One region of the Serratia nevei genome, then DNA from elsewhere that is predicted to be linked to it. Evidence: predicted binding sites of a transcription regulator. Region 1 holds the regulator's gene; each other region holds the start of a gene.
What was found. Region 1 encodes PurR, which represses purine synthesis genes. Its sites were predicted from a motif close to CANGCAAACGTTTGCNTG; they were not measured.

Region 1 (3,667 bases):
GTGGCGCGCACCGGCAGTTTCAGCGCGGCGGCGCAGGAGCTGCACCGGGTGCCGTCGGCGGTGAGCTATACCGTACGGCAGCTGGAGCAATGGCTGGCGGTGCCGCTGTTCGAGCGGCGTCACCGCGATGTGGAGTTGACGCCGGCCGGCGCGCTGTTTATCAAGGATGCGCGAGTTGTTATCAAAAAAATGCTCGACACCCGCCGCCACTGTCAGCAGGTGGCCAACGGGTGGCGCGGCCAGCTGAATATCGCGGTGGACATCATCGTCAAACCACAGCGCAGTCGCCAACTGGTGCTGGATTTCTACCGTCATTTCCCCGACGTCGAACTGATGCTGCAACCCGAGGTGTTCAACGGCGTGTGGGATGCCTTGGTGGACGGCAGGGCGGACATGGCAATCGGCGCCACCCGTGCGGTGCCGGTCGGCGGCGGCTTCGCCTTCCGCGACATGGGCTATATGAACTGGCTGTGCGTGGTCAGCCCGCAGCACCCGCTGGCGCAACTGACAGGGCCGCTGAATGACGATCAGCTGCGGCCGTACCCTTCGCTTTGCCTGGAGGACACCTCGCGCAATCTGCCCAAGCGCGTCACCTGGACGCTGGATAACCAGCGGCGGCTGGTGGTGCCGGACTGGACTTCGGCGCTCGACTGTTTGTGCGCCGGGCTGTGCGTCGGCATGATGCCGGCACATCGGGCGCTGCCGCGGGTGCAGCGCGGTGAGCTGAAGGCGTTGCAGCTGCAGCAGCCGTTTCCCGCCAGCCCTTGCTGCCTGACCTGGCAGCAGGATAAACCCTCACCGGCGATGAGCTGGCTGCTGGCGTATCTGGGCGATGGGGAGACGCTGAACCAGGAGTGGCTGAGCGAGGCGGAACCGGAAGCCGCGCAGGCTTCCGGCGCGGGGGATTAGCGGCGGTAGTCGATGAACGGACCGTCGGCGACCGAGCGGCGTTCAATCAGCTTCGGATGCACTTCGATCACCTGCGACTCTTCGCGTTTGCTGATGATGCGATCCAGCAGCATGGTGAAGGCCATTTCGCCCAGGCGTTCTTTAGGCTGGTGAATGGTGGTCAGCGCCGGGGTGAAGTAGCGGGCGTTACGCACGTTGTCATAGCCGATCACGGAAATATCCTGCGGCACCCGCAGCCCCAGCTCGTCGGCGGCGCAGATGGCGCCCATCGCCATGATGTCGCCGCCGCAGAATACCGCGGTCGGCCGCTGCTTTTGCGACAGGATTTGGTGCATCGCCTTGTAGCCGGACTCCGGCTCGAAGTCACCCTGGACGATCCACTCTTCGCGAATGTCGATATGCGCTTCCTGCAGCGCCTTCATAAAGCCCTGGTGACGGCCGCCGCCGGTATTGCGCGACAGTTGGCCCGGAATGGCGCCGATATCGCGGTGGCCGCGCTCGATCAGGTAACGGCCGGCCAGATAGCCGCCTTCGAACGCGTTATCGATGATGGTGTCGGTGAAGTCGCCGCGCGCGGCGCCCCAGTCCATCACCACCATCGGGATATTGCGGTAGTCTTCCAGCATGCCCAGCAGCTGATCGGGGTACTCGGAGCACATGACCAGCAGGCCGTCGACGCGCTTTTGCGCCAGCATCGCCAGGTAGGCGCGCTGCTTGTCGAGATTGTTGTGCGAGTTGCACAGGATCAGGGTGTAGCCTTTGCTGTAGCAGCTGTTTTCCACCGCCTCGATCACTTCGGCAAAGTAGGGCGCTTCGCTCGAGGTGGCCAGCAGGCCGATCGACTTGGTGTGATTGACTTTCAGGCTGCGCGCCACGGCGCTCGGCGAGTAGTGCAGCTCTTTGATGGCGGCCCACACGGCCGCTTTGGTCTCTTCGGCGACGAAACGAGTCTTATTGATGACGTGCGAAACGGTGGTGGTGGAAACGCCCGCGCGTTTGGCCACATCTTTAATCGTTGCCATGTAAGGAATGACTCCTGAACTCACATGTTTACAGCATGTAAGTGTGATGTTAATCGTTTGCCTACGTAGATCCTTCTCCAGAGAAGCGAAAACTGAGTTTTTAGTGTGTTGAAGTCTTCAGCGCTTAATCAGGAGGGGCATGGATGCCGGTACGCAGTTGTGAACTGCGAATTTTGTCGCATATTGAACAAAAGTGGAAGAGGTAATCGAGATTATAAACCGGGAAATGATAACAAGATTTTATCGGCGAACTGTGGGAAAATGATTTGACGTACTAATTGTGCGCCTTTTATCCTTAGGAAAGCCCATTTTAAAGGAGTTGTCATGGATACCGAATTGAAGATGTCGCTGTTCACCACCGTCTGCGCATTGGCGGTCATTATCGCTTTCAGCTTCGTTGCCGCGTTGAACTGATTTACCCCCGGTTATAAAAAAGGCGCAGCCTGGCTGCGCCTTATCACCTCAGAACCTGCGCTTACGCCAGGTTTTCCGCTGCGAAGGTCCAGTTGACCAACGCCCAGAAGTTTTCCAGGTATTTTGGACGCGCATTGCGGTAATCGATGTAATACGCGTGTTCCCACACGTCAACGGTCAGCAGTGGTTTGTCTTCACCGGTCAGCGGGGTGGCCGCGTTGGAGGTGTTGACGATCGCCAGCGCGCCGTCCGGTTTTTTCACCAGCCAGGTCCAGCCTGCACCGAAGTTTTTCACTGCGGCATCGGTGAACTGCTCTTTGAACGCAGCGAAAGAGCCGAAGGATTTGACGATTGCCGCCGCCAGTTCGCCCTGCGGTTCACCGCCGCCCTGTGGCGACAGGCAGTGCCAGTAGAAGGTGTGGTTCCACACCTGCGCAGCGTTGTTGAACACGCCGCCGTTAGAGGTCTTGATGATCTCTTCGAGCGATTTGCCTTCGAACTCGCTGCCTTTCACCAGGTTGTTCAGGTTAACCACGTAGGTGTTGTGGTGTTTGCCGTAGTGGTATTCCAGGGTCTCGGCGGAGATGTGCGGCTCGAGCGCGTTTTTCTCATACGGTAATGCAGGTAATTCAAACGACATTGCTTCCTCCTTTACAGCGCCATTCGCTTCCCGCCGGGGCGAGAGCCGTATGGGCCGTTTTTTATTGTGGTCATTCAATCTTAACAATTTTCATCATAAAAAACAGGAGGAAAAGCGAGAAATGCGCGTGGGGAAGTGCGATGGGCGATAGCTTGAGCAGGCGGTTGCGACCGGGGCCGCAACCGCGCAGAACAGTGCATTAACGAATGGTTTTCGGCGTCACTACGCGGCGTGCGCCGATGTAGTGGTTCTGCCAATAGTCGTTGTCGAGCTGACTGATGCGGATCTCTTCACCGGTGCGCGGCGACTGGATGAACTTGCCGTTGCCGAGGTAGACGCCGACATGGTCCGCCACGCCGCGGTTGTTGATGCGGAAGAACACCAGATCGCCGCTTTCCAGTTCGCTTTTCTTGATCGGCGCCGCATCGCGCAGGTGATACATCTCGTTGGCGGTGCGCGGCATCTTGATTTTCACTACGTCTTTATAGGCGTAATAGATAAGGCCGCTGCAATCGAAGCCGGTGCGCGGCGAGCTGCCGCCCCAGCGGTAAGGTTTGCCCATCTGTCCCATCAGCTTGGCCATCGCGGTCTGCTTGGCGTGCTGGTAGCGTTTTTTGTGCGCGGGGCTGAGTTTCAACGGCTTTTCTTCACGCGCCAGTTTGGCGGTGGCCATACCGGCTTC
Region 2 (3,667 bases), 2.1 Mb from region 1:
CAAGGCGCTGCGTCTGATTCGTTCCGGCACGCCGTTCGCCATCGAAACGCTGATGAGCGTGGCGGCCATCGGCGCGCTGTTCATCGGCGCCACTGCCGAGGCGGCGATGGTGCTGCTGCTGTTTATGGTCGGTGAACTGCTGGAATCCTACGCCGCCAACCGCGCGCGGCGCGGCGTGACGGCGCTGATGGAGCTGGTGCCGGAAGATGCGCTGCTGCTGCAAGGTACCGAGCGCAAACGCGTGCCGGTCGCCAGCCTGCGTCCGGGCGATGTGATTGAAATCGCACCCGGCGGGCGCCTGCCGGCCGACGCCGAGCTGCTCAATCCGTTCGCCAGCTTCGACGAAAGCGCCCTGACCGGCGAATCGGTGCCGGTCGAGCGTCAACAGGGTGAGAAAGTGGCCGCCGGCAGCCTGTCCGTCGATCAGGCGGCGCAGATGAAGGTGATCTCCGAGCCCGGCAAAAACGCCATCGACCGCATTTTGCAGCTGATTGAAGAGGCCGAAGAGCGCCGCGCGCCGATCGAACGCTTCCTCGATCGGTTCAGCCGTTATTACACCCCGGCCATTATGCTGCTGGCCGTCGCGGTGATCCTGGTGCCGCCGCTGCTGTTCTCACAGCCGTGGGATACCTGGATCTATCGCGGCCTGACGCTACTGCTGATCGGCTGCCCATGCGCATTGGTGATCTCGACCCCGGCGGCGATCACATCCGGGCTGGCAGCCGCCACGCGGCGCGGCGCGCTGATTAAAGGCGGTGCGGCGCTGGAGCAACTGGGCCAGATCCAAACTATCGCCTTCGATAAAACCGGCACCCTGACCGAAGGCAAGCCGACGGTGACCGACGTGCTGCCGATCGGCACACTCACCGAACAGCGGCTGCTGCAGCTTGCCGCCGCGGTGGAAGCCGGTTCACATCACCCGCTGGCACAGGCGATCATCAACCGCGCCGCCGAAAGCGGGACGGAGCTGCCGCTGGCGCAGGCGCGCCGCGCGCTGGCCGGCGTCGGCGTGGAAGGGATCGTGGACGGCAAGACCGTGCTGATCAGCGCGCCAGGCAAGCTGGCACCAGGCCTGCTAGACGCCCAATGGCAGAGCCAGGTAGACAAGTTGGAAAACGCCGGCAAAACGGCGGTGGTGGTGCTGGAAGACGGCGCGCCCATCGGCTTGCTGGCGCTGCGCGATACGCTGCGCGGCGACGCCAAACAGGCCATAGCCGAACTGAACGCGCTGGGTATTCGCGGCGTGATGCTGACCGGCGACAACCCGCGCGCCGCCGCAGCGATCGCCGGCGAGCTGGGGCTCGACTATCGCGCCGGTCTGCTGCCGGAAGATAAGGTCAGCGCGGTCACCGAACTGAGCGAACTGCGCCCGACGGCGATGATCGGCGACGGGATCAACGACGCCCCGGCGATGAAGGCCTCCAGCATCGGCATCGCCATGGGCAGCGGCACCGACGTGGCATTGGAAACCGCCGATGCCGCCCTGACCCACAACCGGCTGGTAGGCGTCGCGGAGATGATCCGCATCTCGCGCGCCACCCACGCCAATATCCGGCAAAACATCACCATCGCATTGGGGCTGAAGGGGGTCTTCCTGATCACCAGTCTGCTGGGGCTGACCGGTTTGTGGCTGGCGGTGCTGGCCGACTCCGGCGCCACCGCGCTGGTCACCGCCAACGCGCTGCGGCTGTTGAAAAAGCGCAGCTAAGTTCGGAAACCAATACGGGCGCGGCATACCGCGCCCGTTGTCATTTCGGGGAAAGAGACTTTTCTTTCATCGACACGATCATGCCGCCGTTATACGCCTTTACGCAACAGATAACGGTATGGCGCCTGCTCGGTCTCCTGCGCCACCAGCGTGTGTTCCATAAAACGGCAGAACCCCGGGATATCGCGGGTGGTAGCCGGATCGTCGGCGATAATCAGCAGCGTTTCGCCGTTGTCCATATGGCGCACGGTTTTACGCACCATCATCACCGGTTCCGGGCAACGCAGGCCCAGCGCGTCGAGCGTCTGGTCTGCCTGGGCAAATAAGTCAGTCATGCAATTTTTCTCGTTCAAAAACGATCGGCGAACGCTCGCCGCATCTCATTAGCGCCTAGTTTACGCCGGTAGTTTTTCTGTGCAAGATGCGTTAACGTTTGCGTTAAATTTAACCATTGCATTGGTTGCGCAAACGCGTATCATGCCGCCGCGCAGCGTTTTTTGCTGTTTTAACAAGACACACTGGGTTCCCTCACCCCACTGCTAAAAAGGCTACAATATGTATTCGTTTACCGCACAGCAGCGCTTCACGGCGTTGGTCTGGCTTTCGCTGTTTCATATCGCCATCATTACCTCCAGCAACTACCTGGTGCAGCTGCCGATCACCGTTTTCGGCTTCCATACCACCTGGGGCGCCTTTACCTTCCCGTTTATCTTCCTGGCGACCGATCTGACCGTGCGCATTTTCGGCGCGCCGCTGGCGCGGCGGATTATCCTGGCGGTGATGGTGCCGGCGCTGTTCATCTCTTACGTGATCTCCACCGTCACCTATCAGGGAGAGTGGCAGGGATTCGCGGCGCTGGGCAGTTTTAACCTGTTCGTGGCGCGCATCGCCGTCGCCAGCTTTATGGCCTACGTGCTCGGCCAGATCCTCGACGTTCACGTCTTCAACCGCCTGCGCCAGCGCAGCGCCTGGTGGGTGGCGCCGGCAGCGGCGATGTTCTTCGGCAACATCAGCGATACGCTGGCGTTCTTCTTCATCGCCTTCTACAAGAGCAGCGATCCCTTCATGGCCAACAACTGGGTGGAGATCGCGCTGGTGGATTACAGCTTCAAGGTGATGATCTGCCTGCTGTTCTTCCTGCCGATGTACGGCGTGTTGCTGAACATGCTGCTCAAACGCATCGCGGCGCGCAGCGGCAGCCTGCAGCCGAGCTGAGCCGTGCTATTCTGGGCGGCCCTATCCTTTGGAGGCCGCCCATGACCCCAATCGTTCGCAACGCCACGCTCGAAGAAATCCACCGTCTTTATCAACGCATCCCCGAATTCGGCAACCTGCATAGCCTGGCCGATCTGCAGCGGCGCATCGGCATCCCCCCCGCCAGCCTGTTGATCGCCGAAATCGACGGTCAGCCGGCCGGTTTTAAGCTCGGTTATCAACAGCAGGAAACGGTGTTTTACAGCTGGTTGGGCGGGGTGCTGCCGGCGTTTCGTCGCCACGGCGTGGCGCAGGCCTTGTTGGCCGAACAGGAACGCTGGGCGCAGGCGCAGGGCTATCACCAGCTGACGGTCAAAACCCGTAACCGGTTCCGCGCCATGCTGACGATGCTGCTCACCCATCACTATCAGATTGTTCAGCTGGAAAAGAAAGGCGAAGTGGCTGATTATCGGCTATTACTGGAAAAAAACTTGTGACAACATCTGCCTTGCATTTCAACCTGGAATAGGTTGCGATACGACAGTGAATCCCTACCGGAAAGGAATAAGGAAGCCCGATGCGTAAAGTAGCGAAATTGATGGGTATCAGCCTGCTGGCGCTTGGCCTCGCGGCCTGCGACGGCAACACCAAAGACACCAAGGCAGCGCCAGACGGCGCGGCGGCCAGCGCGCCGGCCGGGCAGCAGGTGAGCCTGCTGGACGGTAAACTGACGTTCACCCTGCCGGTCGGCATGGCGGATCAAAC
Region 3 (3,667 bases), 1.7 Mb from region 1:
AATCAGGTCATCGGCGAGGGTTGGAACCGCCCGATCGGCCGACACGATCCTACCGCACACGCCGAGATCATGGCGCTGCGCCAGGGCGGCGCGGTGCTGCAAAACTACCGTTTGCTGAACGCCACGCTTTACGTCACGCTGGAGCCCTGCGTGATGTGCGCCGGTGCGATGGTGCACAGCCGTATCCGCCGGCTGGTGTATGGCGCCGCCGACGAGAAAACCGGCGCGGCCGGTTCGCTGGTGGACATTCTGCGCCATCCGGGCATGAACCATCAGGTGGAGATCGTCTCGGGCGTGCTGGCGGACGAATGCGCCGCCACCCTGAGCAATTTCTTCCGCCTGCGCCGTGAACAGAAAAAAGCGCTCAGGCTGGCGCAGCGGGCGGCGGATAAGCCGGAATAATCAGTAGTTGAGCGCCAGTTCCGGCATCACCGTCGGGTAGCCTTTCCCCAACGCCTCTTGCTCGGCGGCCGCTTGCGCCGCCTTTCTCTCTTTTTCCTGCAGATAGCCCACCAGACTGACCTGGTAGCGGCGGATGTTTTCTACATAGTTGTAGGCTTCACGCCCGCGCGCATAGCCGTAGGTCAGCTGCGGATAGTAGCGCTTCTGGCTGAGCATCGGCAGGCGCTGCTTGACGTCGACCCAGCTGTCTGGGTTGCCCTTTTGCGTCTTGGTCAGCTTGCGCGCGTCCAGCATGTGGCCCCAGCCCATGTTGTAAGCCGCCAGCGAGAACCAGATGCGCTCGTCTTCCGGCACGCTGTCCGGCACCTTGGCCATCAGCCGTTGCAGGTAAAGGGCGCCGCCTTGAATGCTCTCTTCCGGATCGAGGCGATCGTTGACCCCCAGGCCGTCGGCGGTGGCGCGGGTCAGCATCATCAGGCCGCGCACGCCGGTGGGCGAGGTGGCCTGCGGATTCCAGTGCGATTCCTGATAGGCGATGGCCGCCAGCAGCTTCCAGTCGATCTCGTTGGCGTGCTTCTCGAACAGCGGGCGGAAGTTGGGCAGCACCGAGTCGATGGCCGACAGGAAGGTTTTGGTGTCCACATAGTCGAAGCTGCCGACGTGGCCGAGGTACTTCTCTTCCAGCCGCGCCAGGGTGCCGTCATCCACCATCTGGCTGTAGAAATCCAGCATCGCCGCGTACAGGCTGTCGTCGCCATCGCGTTTCAGATACCAGGTGACCGGCTCTTCGTCGGTGACGTCGAACGCCACCGCCAGCTGCGGATGAATGCGCTGCAGCAGCGCGATGGTTACCGAATCGCCGAGGGTGTAGTCCAGCTTGCCGTCGGCGACTCGCTCCAGCAGCTCTTTGGAGGTGAGATCGCTGGAGGACTCCCAGGCGAGATCCGGGTATTTATCCTGCTTGAGCTGCTTTAGCGTGCTGACGTGCGCGGAACCGGAGGCGACCGCCAGCTTGCCTTTAATGTCGGCGAAGCCTTTTGGCCGCGGGGTGCCCAGCCGGTACACCAGCTGTTGGGAAACGGAGTAGTAGGCCGGGCCGGTGCGCGCGCGGCTGAGGCGCTCCTGGTTGTAGATCAGGCCGGCCGCCAGCAGGTCAGCGTCGTCATCGTCCAGATCGTCGAACAGGTCATTGATGTTCTGATGGGGGATCACCACCAGCTTCACCCCGAGGTAGTTGGCGAAGCGCTTCGCCAGTTCGTAGTCGAGCCCACCCGGCCCTTGCTTGGTGTTGAAATAGGTCAGCGGTGAATTCAGCGTGCTGATACGCAACTCGCCGCGGGAAATGATCTCCTGGAGTTGCCCGCCCTGGCCGCTGCGCCAGGTGATATTGGGCCACAGCGCGAGAGCCAGAAGCAGGGTGACAACGCCGATGAGGATGTAGTTTATTTTAAGACGTTTCAAATAGTTATCCAGTGGTGGCACAGGTACACCGGCGACGACAACCGCGACTTTTCTCATGGTTAAATCACCAGTGCGGGGGGCATTTTGCGCAACAAAACGCCAGTGTGCAACTTTATTGACACGTTATGACAATTCGACGGTGCGGCACGCTTTTATCAATAATCCCTACGCAAACGGTTTCGTCTGCGGCGAGGATTCTCTATAATGGCGCGCGTTTTCCCCTGTTGCGCCCAATGAAGCGTCTTATCCGCCGCTTCGAAGACGAGAGAACTTTGATTATGGAAATTCTGCGTGGTTCGCCCGCTTTATCGGCTTTTCGCATTACCAAACTGCTGTCCCGCTGCCAGGACGCCCACCTGCCCGTCAGTGATATCTACGCCGAGTATGTCCACTTTGCCGATGTTAGCGCACCGCTCAGTGCCGAAGAACACGCCAAACTTCAGCGGCTGCTCAAGTACGGTCCTTCTCTCGCCGAACATGCCCCTGAAGGCCGGTTGCTGCTGGTCACGCCGCGTCCGGGCACCATTTCTCCCTGGTCTTCCAAAGCCACCGACATCGCCCACAACTGCGGTCTGCAGCAGGTGCTGCGGTTGGAGCGCGGCCTGGCGTTCTACGTCAAGGCGCCCGAGCTGACGGAAACCCAGTGGCGCCAGCTCGCCGCGCTGCTGCACGATCGCATGATGGAAACCGTCTTCAGCGAGCTGCAACAGGCCGAACAGCTGTTCGCGCACCATCAGCCAGCGCCGTATCAGTCTGTCGACGTGCTGGGCGCAGGGCGCACCGCGCTGGAGCAGGCCAACGTCCGGCTCGGCCTGGCGCTGGCGCAGGACGAGATCGACTACCTGCTGAATGCCTTTACCGGTTTGGGGCGCAACCCGACGGATATCGAACTTTATATGTTCGCGCAGGCCAACTCCGAGCACTGCCGCCACAAGATTTTCAACGCCGATTGGATCATCGACGGCGAACAGCAGCCTAAATCGCTGTTCAAGATGATCAAGAACACCTATGAGCAGACGCCGGACTATGTGCTGTCGGCGTATAAAGACAACGCCGCGGTGATGGAAGGCTCGCAGGTCGGCCGCTTCTTCGCCGCGCCGGACAACGGCAAGTACGATTACCATCAGGAAGAAGCGCACATCCTGATGAAGGTGGAAACCCACAACCACCCGACGGCGATCTCGCCGTGGCCGGGCGCCGCGACCGGCTCCGGCGGCGAGATCCGCGACGAGGGGGCTACCGGCCGCGGCGCCAAGCCGAAAGCCGGCCTGGTGGGCTTCTCGGTGTCCAACCTGCGTATTCCCGGCTTTGAACAGCCGTGGGAGCAGGATTTCGGCAAGCCGGAACGCATCGTCACCGCGCTGGATATCATGACCGAAGGCCCGCTGGGCGGCGCGGCGTTCAACAACGAATTCGGTCGTCCGGCGCTGCTGGGCTACTTCCGTACCTATGAAGAGCGCGTCAACAGCCACAACGGCGTTGAGCTGCGCGGCTACCACAAACCGATCATGCTGGCGGGCGGCATCGGCAACATCCGCGCCGATCACGTGCAGAAAGGGGAAATCACCGTCGGCGCCAAGCTGGTGGTGCTGGGCGGCCCGGCGATGAATATCGGCCTGGGCGGTGGCGCGGCCTCGTCGATGGCGTCCGGTCAGTCCGATGCCGATCTGGACTTCGCTTCGGTGCAGCGCGACAACCCGGAAATGGAGCGCCGCTGTCAGGAAGTGATCGACCGCTGCTGGCAGCTGGGCGACCAGAACCCGATTCTGTTTATCCATGACGTCGGTGCCGGCGGCCTGTCCAA

Region 2: a site for PurR is predicted at 2,131-2,148, ahead of tusA (sulfurtransferase TusA). Genes of this name have one in related genera too.
Region 3: a site for PurR is predicted at 2,030-2,047, ahead of purL (phosphoribosylformylglycinamidine synthase). Genes of this name have one in related genera too.

The regions. Positions count from the first base shown of each region.
Region 1 is NZ_CP149940.1:2,321,848-2,325,514, forward strand. Features, by position in the region: gene punR (DNA-binding transcriptional activator PunR) at 1-909, shown strand, start outside; gene purR (HTH-type transcriptional repressor PurR) at 906-1,931, opposite strand; gene V8N38_RS11225 (YnhF family membrane protein) at 2,256-2,345, shown strand; gene sodB (superoxide dismutase [Fe]) at 2,407-2,985, opposite strand; gene V8N38_RS11235 (C40 family peptidase) at 3,185-3,667, opposite strand, start outside.
Region 2 is NZ_CP149940.1:174,602-178,268, reverse strand. Features, by position in the region: gene V8N38_RS00810 (zinc/cadmium/mercury/lead-transporting ATPase) at 1-1,708, shown strand, start outside; gene tusA (sulfurtransferase TusA) at 1,798-2,043, opposite strand; gene V8N38_RS00800 (7-cyano-7-deazaguanine/7-aminomethyl-7-deazaguanine transporter) at 2,264-2,923, shown strand; gene V8N38_RS00795 (GNAT family N-acetyltransferase) at 2,965-3,399, shown strand; gene V8N38_RS00790 (DcrB family lipoprotein) at 3,480-3,667, shown strand, end outside.
Region 3 is NZ_CP149940.1:4,019,267-4,022,933, reverse strand. Features, by position in the region: gene tadA (tRNA adenosine(34) deaminase TadA) at 1-402, shown strand, start outside; gene mltF (membrane-bound lytic murein transglycosylase MltF) at 403-1,863, opposite strand; gene purL (phosphoribosylformylglycinamidine synthase) at 2,139-3,667, shown strand, end outside.